Regions from separate parts of the Pseudarthrobacter sp. NPDC058119 genome, predicted to be linked through region 2. Evidence: riboswitches for the same ligand, from Rfam matches in the RefSeq annotation. Region 2 holds a riboswitch; each other region holds the start of a gene.

Region 1 (7,131 bases), on a different contig from region 2:
GCCTTGAAGTGGGGCTTGGTGAACCGCGGCATCCTGGACCACGCCACGGTCCGCACCCCGCTCCTGCCCCTGCCCGAGGGCGCCGAGACCGAAATCGCGGAAGCCTTCGCCGCCGCCAACATCGGCAAAGTCACCGCCGCTGTCTGATCCACGGATCCCAAGGATGGCGGGAGCAACTCCCGCCATCCTCCCCTAGGCTTTAGCCATCTCCACTCTTGGTCAATGAGGACCCCAGCATCACCGCTGGAGAAGGAGGACTCGCAATGCGCGAGCCGAACACCACCACCACCACCATGGCGGGCGGCCCCAACGCCGCCAGGATCAATGCAGAGCTCGTAGCCCGCCTCGAGAGGCTCCCGCTCACCCGGCGCCTGACCCTGATCCGCGTGGTCATCGGGTCAGCCACGTTCTTCGACGCGTACACCGTCCTGGCCATCGCCTTCGCGATGCCCCAGCTGTCCACCGAATGGCACCTGAACGCCGGGGAAATCGGAATGATCCTCTCCGCCGGCTACGTCGGGCAAATCTTCGGATCACTCTTCTTCGGCCAACTCGCCGAACGCATCGGACGCCTTCCAGTCCTGCTCATCACCATCCTGCTTTTCGTCTCCATGGACGTCGCCTGCCTTTTCGCATGGGGTGCCACGTCAATGATCATCTTCCGGTTCCTCCAAGGCATCGGCACCGGCGGCGAAGTGCCGGTCGCCAGCGCCTACATCAACGAATTCGTCGGCGCCAAAAAGCGCGGCCGCTTCTTCCTCCTCTACGAGGTCATCTTCCCCGTCGGCCTCATGTTCGCCGGCATCGCCGGGTACTTCCTCGTCCCGGTCGTTGGCTGGAAGGCCATGTTCATCGTCGGCATCATCCCCGCCCTCCTCACCATCCCCATGCGCTGGCTCATGCCCGAATCCCCGCGCTGGCTTGCCTCCAGGGGCCACATCCACAAGGCCGAGACAGTCGTCGCCATGCTGGAAAAGGAAGCGCGAAAAGCCGGACACACCCTCTCCGATCCTGTCGTCCGCCCCGTGGATCCGAAGGCAACGGCCCGCACCAGCTGGCGAGAACTGTTTTCCGGGATCTACAAGAAGCGCACCTTCATGATCTGGATGCTCTGGATCTGCGTCTACATGGTCAACAACGGCCTTATCACCTGGCTCCCCACGCTTTACAAGCAGACCTTCAACCTTCCGCTGCAAACCAGCCTCGCCTACGGCTGGGTCACGTCGGCAGTAGGCGTCGTCGCGTCGATCGTCTGCGCACTGCTCATCGACCGCGTCGGCCGCAAACGCTGGTACTCGTGGGCATTCCTCGCCGCCACGGTGCCGCTCGTCGTCCTCACCGCCCTCGGCGCCGTCTCCGCCACCCAAGTGGTGGTGTTCGCCAGCATCGCCTACGCCATCCTCCAAACCATCTCCTTCTCCCTGTACCTCTACTCCGCCGAGCTCTACCCCACCCGGCTGCGCGCCATCGGAACCGGTTTCGGCAGCGCCTGGCTCCGCGCCGGCTCAGCGATCGGGCCCATCCTTGTGGGCTACATCGTCGACAACTACGGCATCAGCTTCGTCTTCACCGTCTTCGCAGCAGTCGCCCTCATCGGCGGCCTGATCACTATCTTCTTCGCCATCGAAACCAAAGGCCGGGTCCTCGAAGAGCTCTCGCCCTAAACGACAAACCGCCTCCACGGCAGCGGCTGGAACCTCCTTGGGTCCGTGCCGCTGCCATTGGCAGTTAAGGTTGCCTTCCGGCCGGCGCGCGGCGCATTCCAGACCGGACCCGGTCATATCCGGCGGATTGGCGCACGGGGCCCCGCAATCCAGCCCTGCCAGGTGTAAACTTGACCTCGCCCAACCGGGCACACCAACAAGCGTTACCCACACCAAAAGCAACACTAAAAACGACAGGGGAGCGCCGCCGTCGGGCAACCTGGCACCAGCCGGGCACCGCAGGTGGGCGCTGAGAGTGCGGACAGCCGCAGACCCTCGAACCTGATCCGGTTAGTACCGGCGCAAGGGAGTCGAGTTCTCAAAGTGTCGCGGTTCCACGGCCACAGGCCGCCGGCCGGGTCCACTTTCCCCTCCTGTTTCCCAGGAGGATCACATGAGCACTGCAGCAATCAAGAAGACCACCAGCAAGTCCTGGCGCGTCGTGGACATCGTCGTCGCCGCCCTGGTGGCCATCGCCGGCGGCGTCATCTTCTGGGCCTGGGACCAGGGCGCCGCCGCCCTGTCCGCTCCCATGAACGCCGCCTACCCACCCCTCACCGGGCTGCTCGCCGGCGGATGGATGATTCCAGGCGTGCTCGGGATGCTCATCATCCGCAAGCCCGGGGCTGCCCTGTTCTGCGAAACCGTGGCCGCCACCGGAGAGCTGCTCATGGGCTCCCAGTACGGCGCTTCGGTCCTCTTCTCCGGTTTCATCCAGGGCCTGGGCGCGGAAATCATCTTCGCAATCTTCGTGTACCGGAAATTCAACCTGCCCGTGTCCCTGCTGGCAGGCGCTGCGGCCGGATTCTTCTGCGGCCTGAACGATTCGTTTGCACCGTGGGGCTGGAACATCGCCTACTCCGGCGCGGACAAGCTGGCCTACATTGTCCTCACCACCATTTCCGGAGCCATCCTGGCCGGCGCGCTGGCCTGGCTCGCCACCCGCGGCCTGGCCCGCACCGGCGTCCTGAGCTCCTTCGCGTCCCGCAAGGCCGCCACGGAGCCCGTCTTCTCCTGATGGCACCCTCCCAGGACTCCGGCGCGGTCCGCCCCGCCGCCGTCACCGCCCGCGGCTGGGGCTGGCGGCACGCCGGCCGGGCCAAACCCGCCGTCCACGGCCTCGACCTGGACATCGCCCCCGGGGAGCGGGTGCTGCTGCTCGGCCCCTCCGGCGCCGGGAAGTCCACGCTGCTGCACGCGCTGGCCGGCGTCCTGGGAGACATCAACGACGACGGCGAGGCAGGCGACGCCGACGAGTCCGGTTCGCTCCTGGTGGACGGCGCCGCGCCCCGCTCCCAGCGCGGCCGCGCCGGCCTGATGCAGCAGGACCCCGAGACGCAGGTGGTCCTCTCCCGGGTGGGGGACGACGCCGCCTTCGGCGCCGAAAACCTCGCGGTGCCCCGCGACGCGATCTGGCCCCGCGTGCAGGCAGCGCTGGCCGACGTCGGACTCTCCCACCTCCCGCTTGACCACCCGACGTCGGCCCTGTCCGGCGGCCAAAAGCAGCGCCTGGCGCTCGCTGGCATCTTGGCGATGCGCCCCGGCCTGATCCTGCTGGACGAACCCACCGCCAACCTGGACCCGGACGGCGTGCTCGAAGTCCGGGACGCCGTGGCCCGCTCCCTGGACAAAACCGGCGCCACCCTGGTGGTCGTGGAGCACCGCGTGTCCGTGTGGAAGGACCTGGTGGACCGGATCGTGGTCCTGCAGCCCGGCTCCGCCAGCGAGCCCGCCGTGCTCCTGGACGGCCCGCCGGACCACGTGCTCAACGAGGCGCGGACCATGCTGGCCGCTGCCGGCGTGTGGGTCCCCGGGTACGTCCCGGCCACCCGTTCGCGCGCCGCCGTCCCGGCCCACGGAACGGGCACCCTCCTGCTGGCCGCTGAGCAGCTGGCCGTGTCCCGGGAGCGTCCGCGCCGCCAGGGTTTTCGGAAGACACCGCCGGTGCCGGTCCAGGAGGGCGTGGCCGCCCAGGTCCGCGCCGGGCAGGCCCTGGCCATCACCGGTCCCAACGGCGCCGGCAAGTCGACGTTCGCCCTGACCCTGGCCGGCCTGCTGGAGCCCGTGGCAGGGACGGTGTCCGCCACGCTGGACCTCAGCCGGGGCGCCGGCATCGACCCCTACAAATGGAAGGCCGAGCAACTGATTTCACGGGTGGGCACGGTCTTCCAGGAACCGGAACACCAGTTCGTCACCGGGAAGGTGCTGGACGAACTGCAGTTCGGCCCGAAGCACCTGGGGCACGGCGAAGACAGGGTGGACGAACTGCTGGAGCGCCTGCGGCTCACCCAGCTGGTGGACGCCAACCCCTATACGCTCTCCGGCGGGGAAAAGCGCCGCCTCTCGGTGGCCACCGTCCTTGCCGCCAGCCCCCAGGTGCTGATCCTGGACGAGCCCACTTTTGGGCAGGATGCCAATACCTGGGCCGAACTCGCATCCTTCCTGTCCGAGCTCCTGGATGCCGGCACGGCGGTGGTTTCCGTGACCCACGACGCCGAGTTCACCGGCGCCCTGGGCGGAACGGAACTGCGGATGGCCGCCACGGAAGCGGTGGCACCATGAGGCAGGAACTCACCTTGGGCGGCAACCGCGCCCTCCTGGCCCGCGCCAATCCACTCAGCAAGTTCGCGGCGGTCCTGCTCATCACGGCGGTCCTGGCGCTGTCCATCGACTGGGTGTCCGCCTCAGTGGCCCTGGTCTTCGAACTGATGCTGTTTCCCCTGGCCGGGCTCACCGTGTCCCTGCTGTGGCAGCGCGGATGGCCGTTGATCCTCGCCGCAGCCATCGGCGGCTGGAGTACCGCCATCCTGGCGCCGGACAGCGGAAGGATCCTGCTCGACGTCGGCATCTGGAGCATGAGCGAGGGTTCCCTCCAGCTGGGCATCGGCTTCCTCCTGCGCGGCTTTGCGATCGCCCTCCCGGCAGTGCTCCTGATGAGCTGCACCGACCCCACTGATCTCGCCGATGCACTGGCGCAGAAGGCCCGGCTGCCCCACCGGTTCGTCCTGGGTACCCTCGCCGCGATGCGCCTGGTGGGGCTCATGGCAGAGGAGTGGCAGACCATCGGGATGGCGCGCCGTGCCCGGGGGGTAGGCGCCCGCGGCAGCCTCGGCCAGCGGGTGAAGGCGACGCTGGGCCAGAGCTTCGGACTGCTGGTGCAGGCCATCCGGCGTGCGTCGAGGCTCGCCGTGACCATGGAGGCGCGGGGATTCGGCGGCGGCCGGCGGACGTGGGCCAGGGAATCCACCTTCAGCCCCTTGGACTCCTGGGTGGTCGCCGGCGGTGTGTTGGTGGCAGGACTTGCGCTGGCAGCGGCTGTCTCTGCAGGCACGTGGAACATGGTGTGGCTCGGCAGCTAGGTCCCGTAAAAGCTACGCTTACTTCCCTATCGCACCGAATGGGTATCGCGTGTGATGCATCCCCTGCTGGCCCTCCAGGTCGGGCTGCATAACTCATTTATGATATATTCGCGGTATGACCCAGGAAACCGCTGAACACGTTGCCGCCATGCTGAGGGACGCCCGGAGCGAGAAGGGGTGGACCCAGGGCCAACTGGCCGCCGAGCTAGGCACCAGCCAGAGCGCCGTTGCCCGGATGGAGCAGGGCAAGCAGAACCTGAGCCTGAAAATGATCCAGCGGCTGGAAAACATCTTTGACCGCAGCATCGTGAACGTGGGCAAGCCGAAGATGACGCACCTGCGGGTGGAAGGCGGGCGCACCCTGTCCGGCGCCGTGGACGTCAACAGCAGCAAGAACGCCGGCGTGGCCCTGCTGTGCGCCAGCCTGATCAACCGCGGCACCACCGTGCTCCGCCGGCTGGCCCGGATCGAGGAAGTCAACCGCATCGTCGAGGTGCTGACCAGCATCGGCGTGGAGTGCACCTGGCTTAACGACACGGACCTCCGCCTGCGCCGGCCCGCCGTCCTGGACCTGGATGCCATGGACGTGGACGCTGCCCGCCGCACCCGCAGCGTCATCATGCTGCTCGGCCCCATGCTGGACGAGTCGCGGGAGTACCGCCTGCCGTATGCCGGCGGCTGCGATCTGGGCACCCGCACCGTGGAGCCCCATATGCAGGCTTTGCGCGAGTTCGGCCTGTCGGTGGAAGCCACGGCGGGTTTCTACACCGTCCAGGCCCCGCCCGCGGATGGGGAGGACCGGTCCTTCGTCCTCACCGAACGGGGGGACACCGTCACCGAGAACGCGATCATGGCCGCGGCCCACCGGTCGGGAACCACTGTGATCCGCAACGCCAGCCCCAACTACATGGTGCAGGACCTGTGCTTCTACCTGCAGATGCTCGGCGTCACCATCGACGGCGTGGGCACCACCACCCTGCGGATTGCCGGCCGGCCGGAAATCGACGCCGAGATCGAGTATTTCCCCTCTGAGGACCCCATTGAGGCCATGAGCCTCATCACGGCAGGCATCGTCACCAACTCCGAGGTCACGGTACGCCGGGTCCCCATCGAGTTCATGGAAATCGAACTGGCCACGCTGGAACAAATGGGCCAGAAACTGGAGGTCTCGGGCGAGTACATGGCCCGCAACGGCCGCACCCGCCTGGTGGACGTCACCACCAAACCCTCCGAGCTCCGCGCGCCCGAGGACAAGATCCATCCCATGCCGTTCCCCGGGCTGAACATCGACAACCTGCCGTTCTTTGCCGTGATCGCTGCGAACGCCCACGGCCAGACCATGATCCACGACTGGGTGTACGAAAACCGTGCCATCTACCTGACGGAGCTGAACCGGCTCGGCGCGCAAGTGCAGCTCCTGGACCCGCACCGGATCTACGTCAACGGGCCCACCAAGTGGCGCGCCGCCGAGGTCGGCTGCCCGCCGGCACTCCGTCCGGCCGCCTGCCTGCTGCTGGCGATGCTGGCCGCGCGGGGCGTGTCCGAGCTGCGGAACATCTACGTCATCGAGCGGGGTTACGAGGATTTGGCGGAGCGACTGAACACCATCGGCGCCAAGGTGGAGTACTTCCAGGACTAGGCATTCATCCTTCGTCATGAAGTGCGGCGCCCCTTTGAATGCCCTGCGGGCGCGGCAGAATGTTCGTATGCGTACATTCGGCGTCGAGGAAGAACTCCTGATTGTTGATCCGGAGTCCGGGGAGCCGCTTGCCCTGGCCGATGCCCTCCTGGCCAGCCACCGCGTGGCAGCAGACGATGCTCCCGTGGAGCTGGACGGCAGGCATGCCGGCAGCCAGGCGGATTACGACGACGAGATGGGCCTGAGTGCCGAGCTCAAGCTTGAGCAGATCGAGACGCAGACCCGGCCGTGCACCGATTACGGAAGCCTGCTGGAGCAGATCCGGGCCGGCCGGACGCTGGCGGACCAGGCAGCCCGAAAGCACGGGGCCCGGGTTGCGGCGCTCGCCACCTCTCCCGTGGCATCGCCCAGCCACACCACGCCGGACCCG
Region 2 (7,131 bases):
GGCGCGGCGCTTCTGCGAGGACAGGGCAGCGTTGCCGAGTCCGCCCAGGCCACCGGCGGCCGCCACGAACTCGGCGCCTTCCCCCACGAGGTCGGCCAGGACTTCGCCGTCCTTGGTCTTGACCACTGTGCCGTCCGGTACGGGCAGGACCAGGGTCTCGCCGTTCTTGCCGCCGCGCCAGTCGCCCATGCCGGGGCCGCCGTTGCTCGCGTGCCGGTGCGGTGCGTGGTGGTAGTCGAGGAGGGTGGTGGTCTGGTGGTCCACGCGAAGGATCACGTCGCCACCGTTGCCGCCGTTCCCGCCGTCGGGACCGCCGAGGGGCTTGAACTTCTCGCGATGGACGGAGACGCAACCATGGCCGCCGGTTCCGCCGGATACATGCAGTACTACCCGGTCTACAAAGCTGGCCACGTGGATCTCCTCAGGTGCTGTTTATGGGACGCCCGGGGACGCCACATCGATTGTAATGCTGTTAAAAGAACAGTGGAGCGGACCCTCAGGCCCGCTCCACCGCTTCAGAACTGGTTGTTACTCTGCAGCTGCAGCAGCAACGATGTTGACCACGCGACGACCGCGGCGGGTGCCGAATTTAACGGCGCCCGGGGTCAGTGCGAACAGGGTGTCGTCACCGCCACGGCCAACGCCGGCGCCGGGGTGGAAGTGGGTGCCACGCTGGCGGACGATGATCTCGCCTGCGGAAACAACCTGGCCGCCGAAGCGCTTGACGCCGAGGTACTGAGCGTTGGAATCGCGACCGTTGCGAGTGGAGCTCGCGCCCTTTTTATGTGCCATCTGAAATGCCTGCCTCTAAATTCTGGGGAATCTGTTGAAATACCTGAACAGTAACCGGTGGTTACTTGATGCCGGTGATCTTGACCTTGGTCAGTTCCTGGCGGTGACCCTGGCGCTTCTTGTAGCCGGTCTTGTTCTTGAACTTCTGGATGACAATCTTAGGACCACGCAGGTCCTGGAGGATTTCAGCCGTAACAGTTACCTTGGCCAGGTCAGCGGCGGCGGAGGTGACCTTGTCACCATCAACCAGGAGCAGTGCGGGCAGCTCGATGGTGCTGCCGGCTCCACCGGCGACGCGGTTCAGGGTAACGAAGTCTCCAACGGAAACCTTCTCTTGGCGGCCGCCTGCGCGGACAATCGCGTACACCACTTGGGAACTCACTTCTCTCGACGTTTATTACAAAATTTGCGTGCGGAACCGACTCGAAAAAGCCAAGGTTCCCGCTGTGCCTCAACGCCGTGGGGTCATAACCCAAGTGTTGGCGTAAGCACCGAAGATCTAGAATACGCTAAATCCATCTACGGCCGCAAATGAGGCTGGTTCCGGCGGCCCGGGTGTGGTAGTAACCACACTCCGGCGGGCAGCACCGCAACCATGAACTCCATAATAGCGGCGGCGCTCCCCGCAGGAGTCAGGAATGCAGCCTCGGCGCGTCGAAGAATTCCACCTCGAGGCGGCAGGACTGCTTGAACGCGGTCAGCATGGCCTCCCGCTCGGCGTCGGAGGCCTTCCGTCCTGCCGCGTCCACGATGGCGATGGCCCGGCGCGTTGCTTCGGCAAAGCCTTCGTCGGCATACGTCCGCAGCCAGGCAGCGTAGGCGTGCCCTTCCGGCTCCCCCGAGGCAACGAACTGGCCGTGCAGTTTTTCGCCCACCTCGGCGTAGAGCCAGAAGCAGGGAAGGACGGCGGCGGCCAGGACGGCATAGCTGCCCGACGCCGACGCTGCGGTGAGGTGGTCCACGTAAGCCTTGGTGACGGGGCCGCGGCCGCCCTGGGTGGGCCGGGTGCTGAGCCAGGAGCGGTGCAGTTCCGACTCCACCTCCAGGCACTGCTGCGAGGACCCTGCCCAGAACAGCTGTTCCGCTTCGGAGGGGGCCAGGGCACTGGCGCGTGCCAACACCCGGGAGTAGCCGTTCAGGTACAGGGCATCCTGGGCCAGATAGTAGGCAAAGTCCTTCTCGGGAAGGTCCCCGGCAGCCAGGCCGTGAATGAAGTCCAGGGCGTAGATGTCCGCGAGGTCCTGTTGGGCTTCCTCCCACAGCCGGGCAGCGAAGCCGCCGTCATGCAGGTCCTGCCGCACATGGTGGAAGTGGTGCACCGGTCCGTTTCCCTGGCCAACCTCGAGTTGGTCCGAGTTTTCAAGGGCGCCGGCAAGCCATGGCTTGACGGTCAGGAGCGATGCCTCCCAGTCGCCCAGGCGTGCCTGGACGGTGGCCATTGCGGAGGACAGGGAACAGCCGGTGCCGTGGCTGTTGCGGGTGTCGACGCGGTTTCCCTGCACCTCCACCACGTCCTGCGACAGGAGGCCTGCGGTATTGACCAGCGCATCCGGGCACTCCGCACCCGCCAGGTGGCCGCCCTTGACCAGGACGGTGGCGCCGGTGGCATCCGCCAGGCGCCGGCCCTGCTGCAGCGCTGCCGGCCAACTGTCCGCAAGTTCCGCGCCCACCAGCATGGCAAGCTCCGGCAGGTTGGGAGTAATGAGGTGGGCCAGGGGCATCAGGTCCCGGAGCGCGGCCTCGGCGGACTCCCTCAGCAGCCGGTCGCCGCTGGTGGCCACCATCACCGGGTCAAGGACAACGACGGCGGGACGGACCTTCTCCAGCCAGTGCCGGACAGTGCGGATCACGGCTTCGTCCCCCAGCATGCCGATCTTGACCGCATCGATCGAGATATCATCGCTGACCGCGTCCAGCTGCTGGGCCAGGAAGGCCGCGGGAGGAACGTGGACTGCCTGGACACCGCAGGTGTTCTGTGCCGTCAGGGCAGTAATGGCAGCCATGCCGTAACCGCCGTGCGCGGCAATGCTCTTCAGGTCGGCCTGGATACCCGCCCCCCCGGACGGGTCGGAGCCGGCGATGGACAGTACCCGCGGGACGTCCCGGCCGGTGGACAGCCCGGTGCTGAAGCCGGAGCGAGCTGGCAGGGGCATGAAAAGGGTCGAAGACAAGAGACATCCCTTCGCCGGTACTAGCCGGACAGGTTCAACGGGTCTGGATCTCAGCCGGCCTGTGCGCGGCACCCCGTGTCGGTTCCTACCCTAGCCGCTGCCACGGGGCTGTGGTAAAGGTGACAGCGGCCAGATGCAGGAAGTCCCCGCCGCGTGGACTGTTCCCCCTGTACTTTCGGGGGGAATGGTCCACGAGACGGGGACTTCACCTGTCGACGCCGTGGCTTGCCGGAATTTACAGCTCCGACGCCGGCACGCCGACACCGAGGATGATGGGTTCCTCGGCCGCCTTGCGGGGTTCCGGCTGGTCCTTCGCCGGTTCGGGCGCCTTGGCTGCGTGCGAGTGCCCAGCGGCATCAGCCTGGACGTTTTCATGGTGCTGGACGGCAGTCTCGTTGGCGGCACCCTGGGCACGGCTGGCGGCCCGGTGGCGCCGGGGCCGGCGCTGCCGCGACTGCTCCAGCGTGTGGTCCGAATAGTCCTTTTCAGGGGATGCCCCGGGAGCGGCACCGGCGGGGGCTTCCGCTGCCCCGCCGTCGGCATGCCCTTCCGGCGCCACCTCCGCTGCCGGCTGCACGGCCTCTGCCTGCCTGGCAGGCGCGTTCTCCACGGGAGAAGCCGGCTGGCCCAGGTGGGCGAATGCTTCCGCAAGGCGGTCCAGCGTCAGGGCAGGCTTCGGATGCTGTTCCCCGGCGTGCTCCACGAACGGAAGCGGGACTTCCTCGCCGCCGAACGTCAGGACCGCTGCGGGACGTGCCGGGGCGTCGGCGTCGTGCTTCTCCTCAACGGGAACCGGCGCGGGCTCCACGGACGGCACCTGCCGGGCTGCCGCCACCTCGTCGTCATGCAGGTGGGCTGCATGCGCGGCCGCGGCGATGTTCGCCAGGGCAAGCCTGGTTGCCTCAGCCTTGGCGTGCCGCTCGGCGTCGGAGGGGTCCGGCTGGACGGTGTGGACATGGACGGCAGGTGCCGGGGCGGCCTCGGGCTGCTGGCCGCCGCGTCCCCGCCGCCGCTTGCGTTCGGACCGGACACCGGGCTGGCCGTTGTCGTTCCGCTGCGCTTCCGGACGGGTCTCCGCGCGGGCTTCGGGACGGTTGTCGGTGCGCTGGACGTGGTGCTCGGCCGCCACGATGTTGGCGCGGCGGTGCTCCACGGGATCGTCGTGGGTCACGACGCCCCGGCCGGCGCAGGCTTCGCACTGCTCACCAAAGACTTCCAGCAGGCCCGTGCCCATGCGTTTACGGGTCATCTGGACCAGGCCGAGTGAGGTCACCTCGGCAACCTGGTGCTTGGTCCGGTCCCGGCCCAGGCACTCGACCAGGCGGCGGAGGACCAGGTCGCGGTTCGATTCGAGCACCATGTCGATGAAGTCGATCACGATGATGCCGCCGATGTCGCGCAGCCGGAGCTGGCGCACCACTTCCTCGGCCGCTTCGAGGTTGTTCTTGGTGACGGTTTCCTCGAGGTTGCCGCCGCTGCCGGTGAACTTGCCCGTATTGACGTCCACCACGGTCATGGCCTCGGTGCGGTCGATCACCAGGGAGCCGCCGGAGGGCAGGAAGACCTTCCGCTCGAGGGCTTTGTGGATCTGCTCGTCGATGCGCCAGGCGGAGAAGATGTCCTGGTCCTTGGTCCACTTCTCCAGCCGGCCCACCAGGTCCGGCGCCACGTAGGTGACGTAGGCCTCGATGGTGTCCCAGGCCTCCTCGCCGGAAACGATGAGCTTGGAGAAGTCCTCGTTGAAGACGTCGCGGACCACCTTGATGGTGAGATCAGGTTCGCCGTAAAGGAGCTCGGGGGCCAGGATCTTGGTGGACGTGGACTGGCTTTCGATGCCTTCCCACTGGGCGCGCAGCCGATTGATGTCGTGCGTGAGCTCTTCCTCGGAAGCGCCCTCGGCGGCGGTGCGGACAATGACGCCGGCGTGTTCGGGCAGGCGGTCCTTGAGGATGCGCTTGAGCCGGTTGCGTTCGACGTCGGGCAGCTTGCGGGAGATGCCCGTCATGGAACCGCCTGGGACGTACACCAGATAGCGGCCGGGCAGGGAGATCTGGCTGGTGAGCCGGGCGCCCTTGTGGCCCACGGGGTCCTTGGTGACCTGGACCAGCACGGTGTCGCCGGATTTGAGCGCGTTTTCGATGCGGCGCTGCTTGCCTTCGAGGTTGACGGCTTCCCAGTTGACCTCGCCGGCGTACAGGACGGCGTTGCGGCCGCGTCCGATGTCCACGAACGCCGCTTCCATCGACGGCAGGACGTTCTGGACCTTGCCCAGGTACACGTTGCCGATCAGGGAATCCTGCTGGGTCTTGGACACGAAGTGCTCGGCCAGGACGCCGTCTTCGAGGACGCCGATCTGGATTCTGTCATCGCGCTGGCGCACGATCATCTGGCGGTCCACGGACTCGCGGCGCGCCAGGAACTCGGCCTCGGTGATGACGGTACGGCGCCGGCCCGTGTCCCGGGATTCGCGGCGGCGCTGCTTCTTGGCCTCCAGGCGGGTGGAGCCCTTGACGCTGGTGACCCGGTTGCTCACCGGGGCTTCACTGACGGCGCGCGGCGCCCGGACCCTGGTGACCGTGTTGGGCGGGTCGTCGTCCCCGCCGCCCGTGAGCTCAAGGTCCTGGTCCCCGCGGCGGCGGCGACGGCGGCGGCGTGACGTCACGCCGTCCTCCACCTGGCCGGCGGCGTCCTCGTCGGACTCGTCCTCAGCCTCGGAACCGCTGTCCTCGTTGTCCTCCTCCGCCGTACCACCGATCCGGCTGCGGCCCCTGCGGCCGCGGCTGCGGCGACGGCGGCGGCTGGAGGAATCGTCGGTTTCTTCGGAGTCTTCCTCCCCGGGCTCCGCGGCGGCCGGCGCTGCGGGCCGGACTACGGTGCTGAGGTCAGGGGCCTGGAAGAGTACTGAGGTGGGGGAAGCGGGCTCCAGGAAGAGGGACCCGAAGGGGCTGGCGGCAGCGGCGGCCTCGCCGTCCTCGGCTGCCGGCACTTCCGTGGGCTGCTCCTGTGCCGGGGCACCTTCCGCCGCAGGAACTGCTTCCTGCCCGCCGGACCCGGCCGCCTGCTCCACGTTCTGCTCCGCGATCTGGTCAGCGGCCTCCGGCAGCACTGCTTCAGGGACTGCGGCTGCAGGTGCTTCTTCAGCCGCTGCCGCGGACTCCGCTGCTGGGGCGGCGGCTGGGGACGCAGTCTTGCGGGTGGCTACCCGACGGCGGCGGACCGGCTTGGCTTCGGCATCCGCCGTTCCGTCCGGGGCAGGAACGGCAGGGGTTTCGGCGGTGGGGCCGGCAACAGCGGCGGGCGCGTCAACGGCCGCGGCTTCGTCGGGAGCCTGCGCGTCGGCGGCGAACGCGGGCAGGGGTTCGGCGGTGTCGGCCTTCTTCCGTGCCCGGGTGCGCCGGGCGGGTGCCTTCTTCGGAGTGCCGGTTTCTTCGGCAGCTGTTGCGTCGACGGCGGCTGCTTCAACCGCAGTCTCTTGACCCGCCGGGTTTTCACCGGAGACAGCATCGGCGTCCGGTGCGCTGGTCACGGCGTCCGCGGGAGCTTCTCCGGTTTTGGCTGCCGCTTTCCGGCGCGTCCGCGGAGCCCTCTTGGGTGCAGCTGCCGCTGCTTCGTCGTTAACGGCCAGTTCCTGATCATTGTCCATATGTGGCAACACTCCTGCCCCTGACGTACCGCCACATCCGGCACCCATTGGGGCACATATTGTCAACACCCGCAGGCATTGACAGAAGTCAAGTGGATACTCCCAGGTTCGCACCGTCGTTGGGGTGCGGCAGCCCGTGGGAGCCGGCGGATGTTCTGAAACCCGTTGTTCTGCGTGTTACAACCAGGTGCCGCCCAATGGAGTCGCGGGTGTGCCGGAAGAATCCGAAGCCTGCCCTGCTCATCATTGGCGGTCTTGGGAACAAACCACCGGACCGGAGTCCGAATGTGGATCGGCTTCCAGCCACGTTCATTCTCTCATACCCGCGCCGGATCGCCGCGGAAGCGGGCGTTGCTGTTCCTTTGCCTGTGTGGTGGCTCCAGCTCCCGGCGTTACAATCAGGCACAGGAGCACCGGACGAAAAGGACGCAACACCCATGCCCAGCATTTCCCCCGTCAGCGCCCACGAGCAGGAACGGGCCACTGAGGCGCAGACCAGCGCCGGCAGCCTGCCACGGATGGCCC
Region 3 (7,131 bases), on a different contig from region 2:
AGAACTCCGGCCCCTCCACCTGGTGGTGGAGGGGCCGGAGCAAAACTGGATATTGCCGAGCGCTCAGCGGCGGCGGTCGGTGTCGACGACGTCGACCCTTACCGGTTCGCCGCCGGCCAGTGCTGCCACCACGGTGCGCAGTGCGCGTGCCGTGCGGCCCTGGCGGCCGATCACCCGTCCGAGGTCGTCCTGGTGAACGCGCACCTCGAGGGTGTCCCCGCGGCGGTTGCTCTTCGAACTGACCTTGACGTCGTCCGGGGAATCAACGATCCCGCGGACCAGGTGCTCCAGCGCTTCTGCCAGCAATCTACTCAGCCTCGGTGGTCTCAGCTTCGGCGTCGGCCGGGGCCTCGGCAGCGTCAGACTTGGAAGCCTTCTTGGTGATGGCTTCCGGGATGATGACCGAGCCCTTCTCGGGAGCAACGAAAGCTTCCTTCGCGACCTTGGTCTTGAGGGTGCCTTCCTGGCCCGGGAGGCCCTTGAACTTCTGCCAGTCACCGGTGATCTTCAGGATCGCGGCAACCTGCTCGGACGGCTGGGCGCCGACGGAGAGCCAGTACTGGGCACGCTCGGAGTTGACCTCGATGAACGAGGGCTCTTCGGTGGGGTGGTACTTGCCGATCTCCTCGATGGCGCGGCCATCACGCTTGGTGCGTGAGTCCGCGACGACGATGCGGTAGTACGGGGCGCGCATCTTGCCGAAGCGCTTAAGGCGAATCTTTACGGCCACTTTTGTGGTCACTCCTGTTTCAGAAAAAGGGGTGAACCCGGCTTTCTGCACCCGTGGGGCGGGCCGTACTTGCGGGCTCGAAGGACAGGATCCGGACGCGGAGAGAGGGGCCACGCAGATCGAGTACCTGTTTATTGTGCCAGATGAACGCCGTTATTTCGACTTGGCGTGGCCGCCGGCGGCGCCGCGGGAAGGTTTCCCGGGCGCGCCGGACAGGGTCAGGCGGACCAGACGTAGAGTCCAGTCCGCTCCGAATCGTTGATTCCGGCCGCAAGCTCGGCAAGCTGCTGCACGTAGGTCCGCGCCTGGGAGGCACCGAACGGCATGTCCTCCTGGCCGGCCCACTGCCCCGCAACATCGTCAAGGACGTTGCCCTCGCCCTCGGTTTCGTAGGTGAGAAGGTCGGCCAGGGCCCGGACCATGGCCGGCGGAACGGCGAGGAGGGAGTCGCTCGCGACGTCCACCATGGTCAGCTCGTAGTCGGCTCCGCCGGCATGGACAGCCGTCCCGGCAAGATCGCCGAGCTGTTCCAGTTCAAAGTCGGTGATTCCTTCGATCCGCACCGCTGCAGAATCCGCGGCGGAGGCGCTGCGGCCTTCATCAAGGAGGCCGGCGCGTTTCAGCGCGGCGTCATGGGTGGCGACAAAGATCTCGGTGAAGCCCATGGCTGGTGTCCTTCTTCCGTTGGCGGAACTGCGCGCCGGACACTTCCTGCCGCCCGGCCGTACGGAATCAGCCTAGTAGCTGCAGGGCCGCCCTTGCACGCCGGACCGGCCTCCCGCGAAGTGGCGCCGGAGGCCGCAGTGGTCAGCGGACGGCGACGCGGATCCGGTTGCGCCACGGATCTTCGAACCGAAGCTCCGAACCCGTGTGATGGGCGGGCACCCCGGCGACCTTGAGACGGTCAGTCAGGGTGCCGACGTCGTCCCCTGACGGAACCTCGATGAGCACCTCGCCAAGTCCCAGGGTGTCCTTGCGCGGACCCGCGCCGCGGCTGTTCCAGACGTTCATGGCCATGTGGTGGTGGTACCGGCCCGCGGAAACGAACAAGGCCTGCCCGTGCCAGCCGGCGGTCTTCTCGAACCCGAGGGTGCCCACGTAGAAGTCCCGGGCGGTCTGCACGTCGCCAACCTGCAGGTGGACATGGCCCACGCCGGCGGCTGTTTGCCGCTGTCCCTCCAGGGACTCTTCGGTGAGGTGCTGCTCGAGGTAGCGCTGCGGCGGGAGCGCCAGGCTGTCCATGACCACGTCGGTCCCGTTCCAGGACCAGTTGCTGCGGGGGCGGTCCCAGTACAGCTCGATGCCGTTGCCCTCGGGGTCGGTGAAGTAGAAGGCCTCACTGACCAGGTGGTCGGCGCTGCCGGTGAAGGCCCGCGGCTCGTACTGGGCAGCCGTGGCGACGGTGGCGGCAAGGGAAGCCTGGTCCTCGAAGAGCAGGGCGGTGTGGAAGAGACCCGCCTCTCCCCTGCCGGGAAGGTGCAGTCCGGGGGCCGGTGCGAGGTGGACCAGCGGCCTGCCCAGGCGGCCAAGGTAGAGGCCGCCGTCCTGTTCGGCGACCACCTCAAGACCCAGTGCGCGCTGGTAGTAGTCGGTCATGACCTTCATGTCGCCCACCTTGAGCATCACGGTGCCCATGGCGAGGTCGGCAGGAAGAAGATCCTGGCTGTTGGCTGATGCGGTCATTGACGGCTCCTTGCATTGGCGGCCGTCCCGGTGGCGGCCTGTCACACATTAAAATTACTTGAAGCTTCAATATATTCCAAGTCCCGGGAGCCAACTGTCAGCGAATGATCCGCCCTCCCAGCACCACGTGTTCCAGGGCCGTAATGGTCTGAGGTGCCGCGCGCGGGTCGTCCCGGCAGACAACGACGTCGGCGCGGGCCCCATCCTCCACGCCGTCCGCTCCCAGCCACGTCCGGGCTGCCCAGCAGGCGGCGTCGAGGGCCGCCTCCATGGGCAGGCCGGCGCCGTGCAGGGCGAGGATTTCGTCCGTGATCCTGCCGTGCCTGATCACGCTGCCGGCATCGGTACCGGCAAAGATGCGGACACCGGCCGCATGGGCTTCCGCTACCCGCTCCAGCCGGCGTTCCCAGAGCGCGCGCATGTGGGCGGCATAACGCGGGAACTTGGGTTCCGCCTGCGCGGCAATGTCGGGGAAGGTGGCGATGTTGATGAGCGTGGGCACGATCGGGACGCCCTGCTCCGCGAACCGGGGCAGGTGGCGGGGCAGGAGCCCGGTGGCGTGCTCGACGCAGTCAATGCCGGCGTCCAGCACCTGGTCCAGGGTGTCTTCGGCGAAGCAGTGCGCCGTTACCCGGGCCCCTTCGTCGTGCGCCGCCTGGACGGCATCGCGTATGACGGCGGCAGGAAACGACGGCGACAGGTCGCCGGCGCTGCGGTCAATCCAGTCGCCCACGAGCTTGACCCAGCCGTCGCCGTCGCGCGCCTGCTTTCGGACGGCCTCCACGAGGCCCTCGGGCTCCACCTCCTCGGCGAAGCCCCGCAGGTAGCGGCGCGTCCGGGCGATATGGCGCCCGGCCCGGATCAGCACCGGGAAGTCCCTGCCGCCCTGCATCCAACGGGTATCTGCCGGCGAACCCGCGTCCCGGACCAGCAGGGTTCCGGCGTTGAGGTCCGCCTGCGCCTGGTCCCTGGCCGCCGCGGGCTCGACCGGGCCGGCGGCCCCGAGCCCTATGTGGCAGTGGGCGTCGACGAAGCCCGGCAGCACCCAGCCGTCCAGAACCCGGTCCGGAGCAGCCGCCGGCCGGGTGAACGTCAGCTTGCCGTCCACGGACCAGAGTCCATGCCGCATCCTGTCCGGTGCGGTCAGGACGGGCCCGCGGAAGTGGATGATGCCTGCCATGGTGGTGCTCCTTTCGATGCCGGTCAGGGTAGCACCACGTTTATGACAAGGCCGCTCCGGGTGCCTGTGGTAGCTTCGTTCCTGACCACACGGGTGCCCTTGCAGGGGCTGAGATCGGGCTGGCGCAGCCTGCGACCGTTGAACCTGTCCGGGTAATGCCGGCGAAGGAAGTGAGTATTCCCTTGAGTACGCAAAACACCCAGTTGAACCCTGCCCTTCAGCCGTCCGCCGGTGTGCCGGATGGCACTTCGGTGCCGCCGGTGACCCAGTCGCTGAAGTCGCACTCACTCGCCTACCTTGCGGATGAGGCGTCCGGAATCCGGGTCCCGGTGACCGAAATTGCCCTTGAGCCGTCACCCAATGGCCAGCCGAACCCACCCTTCCGGTCCTACCGGACCGCGGGCCCCGGAAGCGACCCCGTCCGAGGCCTGCAGCCCTTCCGCTCCGAGTGGATCACGGCGCGGGCTGACACCGAGGCGTATGGCGGCAGGGCGAGAAACCTGCTCGACGACGGCCGCTCGGCCGTCCGCCGCGGCGCTGCCTCCGCGGAGTGGAAGGGTGCGCAGCCGGTGCCCCGCCGCGCCGTCGACGGCCGGACAGTGACGCAGATGCACTATGCCCGGCAGGGCATCATCACGCAGGAGATGCGGTTCGTGGCCCTGCGCGAGAACTGCGACGTGGAATTGGTCCGCAGCGAAATGGCCGCCGGCCGCGCCATCATTCCCAACAACATCAACCACCCGGAATCCGAGCCCATGATCATCGGCAAGGCCTTCCTGGTGAAGATCAACGCGAATATCGGCAACTCGGCCGTGACGAGTTCGATCGCCGAGGAAGTGGACAAGCTGCAGTGGGCAACCCAGTGGGGCGCCGACACCGTTATGGACCTGTCCACCGGCGATGACATCCACACCACCAGGGAATGGATCCTCCGCAACTCCCCCGTGCCCATTGGAACCGTCCCCATCTACCAGGCGCTGGAGAAGGTCAACGGCGAGGCCAACGCCCTGACCTGGGAGATCTTCCGTGACACGGTGATTGAACAGTGCGAGCAGGGCGTGGACTACATGACCATCCACGCGGGCGTGCTGCTGCGGTACGTCCCGCTCACCGCGAACCGCGTCACCGGCATCGTCTCGCGCGGCGGCTCCATCATGGCCGGCTGGTGCCTGGCCCACCACCAGGAGAACTTCCTGTACACGCACTTCGATGAACTGTGCGGAATCTTCGCCAAATACGACGTCGCCTTCTCGCTGGGTGACGGCCTCCGCCCCGGTTCCACCGCGGACGCCAACGACGCCGCCCAGTTCGCCGAACTGGACACCCTCGCCGAGCTGACGCAACGGGCCTGGGAGTACGACGTGCAGGTGATGGTGGAAGGGCCCGGCCACGTTCCCTTCCACCTGGTGCGCGAGAACGTGGAGCGGCAGCAGGAACTGTGCAAGGGGGCGCCCTTCTATACCCTGGGGCCCCTGGTGACGGATGTGGCGCCCGGGTATGACCACATCACCTCGGCGATCGGCGCCACCGAGATTGCCCGGTACGGCACTGCCATGCTCTGCTACGTCACGCCGAAGGAGCACCTGGGCCTGCCCAACAAGGACGACGTGAAGACAGGCGTGATCACGTACAAGATCGCAGCGCACGCCGCGGACCTGGCCAAGGGCCATCCCGGGGCGCATGAGCGCGATGATGCGCTGTCCAAGGCAAGGTTCGAATTCCGCTGGGGGGACCAGTTCGCGCTGTCCCTGGACCCCGTGACCGCGGAGTCGTTCCACGATGAGACGCTGCCGGCCGAACCGGCCAAGACAGCCCACTTCTGTTCGATGTGTGGTCCGAAGTTCTGCTCCATGCGGATCAGCCAGGACATCCGGGACGAATACGGGTCCGCGGAGGCCCAAGCGGCGCTGGCGGACATGGCTTCCGGCATGCGCGGGAAGAGCGAGGAGTTCCTGGCAGCCGGCGGCAAGGTGTACCTGCCGGAGCTGCGGGTCCCCGCTGAAGGCTAGGACGCCCGGGCGGGCTGGCTCCTGCCGACCCCGCTGATGAACTGGCGGATGGACCGGTCCCCATCATGGGAGTCCTGGGGCCGGTGCCCTCCCGCGGCAACGCGGTGCAGGGCGCCGGTCTCCCGGAGGTACCCTGCAATTTCCTCATAGAGTGGCTCCCACCCGCCGGTGAGGACAAGGGTGGGGACGCCCGGAACGATGTGCAGCGGCGCTTCCCACGAAGGCTCCTGGAGCCGCAGCCGCCGCGCGGACCGTTTCTCCTCGGTGGTGGCAGGCTGCTGGAGGTCGGTGGCGTAGATCCGGCGGACGAATTCGCGCTGGAAGTCGTCGTCGCTGAGCTGGTGGCGGACGTCGAACAGTGGCTGCATCAGGCTGATGTGGGCGGCCGTGGCCGGCAGTTCCGCCGTCAGAGACAGGCAGGCGGGCTCCACCAGCGTCAGGGAAAAGACCAGGTCCGGGCGTTCGACGGCGGCCATCATGGCGGCGATAGCCCCCTGGGCGTGTGCCACCACGTGTCCGCCCGCGGCGCCACGGCCGTCGTCGCCCAAAGACCGCAGGATGATCGCGGTGTCTTCCGCGAACGAAGATTCCACCGGCTCCGCGACGGCATCGTAGCCATGCCGGCGCAGGAACAAGGCGTCATAGGACAGTGCCATGCCGTGCTGGCGGGGCCACGCCGCGGCACCGAAGCTTCCGGCGCCGTGCACGAAAACTACCCTCTGCTTGAACATGTCCCAACCCTATTCCACGCTGCCGACATCCCCACGAAAAAGCGCCAGGTGTCGTCTTGGGCGGTCAAGACGGCACCTGGCGCTTCCTGATGGCGGGGAACTCCTACTTGCCCAGGAACTTGTCGAAGCCCTTGGGAAGGTTCAGCGACGACGGGTCGAAATCGCCGCCCTGCTGGCCGAACGCGGCACCGGTGGGCAGCGCCTTGGCGGCGTTGGCACGGCGGGCTTCCGCGTCCTTGCGCTCCTGCGCCGCCTTGGCGGGGTTGCCGGATTTTGCCTTCTTCTTGGGTGCGTTCTTTGCGTTCTTCCGCGCGCCGCCCCCGGCTCCGGGAAGGCCGGGCATCCCGGGCATCCCCGGCATGCCGCCCTGGGCCATCTTCTTCATCATCTTCTGGGCCTGGGCGAAGCGCTCCAGCAGGCCATTGACCTCGGACACATGGACGCCGGAGCCACGGGCAATACGTGCCCGGCGCGAGCCGTTGATGATCTTGGGCGCAAGCCGCTCATGCGGGGTCATGGACCGGACGATCGCCTCGACGCGGTCGATTTCGCGCTCGTCGAACTGTTCGAGCTGCTGCCGGATATTCTGCGCGCCCGGCATCATCATGAGCATCTTCTTCATGGAGCCCATGTTGCGAATCTGCTGCATCTGGGCCAGGAAGTCCTCGAGGGTGAAGTCCTCCTGGTCGGCGAACTTCTTCGCCATCCGGGCAGCTTCGTCCTTGTCCCACGCCTTTTCGGCCTGCTCGATGAGCGTGAGGATGTCTCCCATGTCCAGGATGCGCGAGGCCATCCGGT

The links. Region 2 has a riboswitch for thiamine pyrophosphate ahead of thiD (bifunctional hydroxymethylpyrimidine kinase/phosphomethylpyrimidine kinase). Riboswitches for the same ligand answer to the same signal wherever they lie in the genome.
Region 1: another riboswitch for thiamine pyrophosphate. It lies ahead of ACFVTD_RS09490 (ECF transporter S component); the one in region 2 lies ahead of thiD (bifunctional hydroxymethylpyrimidine kinase/phosphomethylpyrimidine kinase).
Region 3: another riboswitch for thiamine pyrophosphate. It lies ahead of thiC (phosphomethylpyrimidine synthase ThiC); the one in region 2 lies ahead of thiD (bifunctional hydroxymethylpyrimidine kinase/phosphomethylpyrimidine kinase).

The regions. Positions count from the first base shown of each region.
Region 1 covers NZ_JBHVTN010000003.1:336,428-343,558, reverse strand. The annotation lists gene ACFVTD_RS09500 (dihydrodipicolinate synthase family protein) at 1-147, shown strand, start outside; gene ACFVTD_RS09495 (MFS transporter) at 264-1,664, shown strand; TPP riboswitch at 1,890-2,030, shown strand; gene ACFVTD_RS09490 (ECF transporter S component) at 2,098-2,721, shown strand; gene ACFVTD_RS09485 (ABC transporter ATP-binding protein) at 2,721-4,265, shown strand; gene ACFVTD_RS09480 (energy-coupling factor transporter transmembrane component T family protein) at 4,262-5,062, shown strand; gene ACFVTD_RS09475 (UDP-N-acetylglucosamine 1-carboxyvinyltransferase) at 5,178-6,701, shown strand; gene ACFVTD_RS09470 (glutamate--cysteine ligase) at 6,769-7,131, shown strand, end outside.
Region 2 covers NZ_JBHVTN010000008.1:62,247-69,377, reverse strand. The annotation lists gene obgE (GTPase ObgE) at 1-411, opposite strand, end outside; gene rpmA (50S ribosomal protein L27) at 529-792, opposite strand; gene rplU (50S ribosomal protein L21) at 854-1,162, opposite strand; gene thiD (bifunctional hydroxymethylpyrimidine kinase/phosphomethylpyrimidine kinase) at 1,425-2,945, opposite strand; TPP riboswitch at 2,953-3,049, opposite strand; gene ACFVTD_RS16720 (Rne/Rng family ribonuclease) at 3,199-6,606, opposite strand; gene ACFVTD_RS16715 (vitamin K epoxide reductase family protein) at 7,044-7,131, shown strand, end outside.
Region 3 covers NZ_JBHVTN010000001.1:15,458-22,588, forward strand. The annotation lists gene ACFVTD_RS00095 (RNA-binding protein) at 64-306, opposite strand; gene rpsP (30S ribosomal protein S16) at 308-730, opposite strand; gene ACFVTD_RS00105 (hypothetical protein) at 949-1,395, opposite strand; gene ACFVTD_RS00110 (VOC family protein) at 1,538-2,413, opposite strand; gene ACFVTD_RS00115 (amidohydrolase family protein) at 2,511-3,593, opposite strand; TPP riboswitch at 3,673-3,780, shown strand; gene thiC (phosphomethylpyrimidine synthase ThiC) at 3,776-5,602, shown strand; gene ACFVTD_RS00125 (alpha/beta hydrolase) at 5,599-6,333, opposite strand; gene ffh (signal recognition particle protein) at 6,437-7,131, opposite strand, start outside.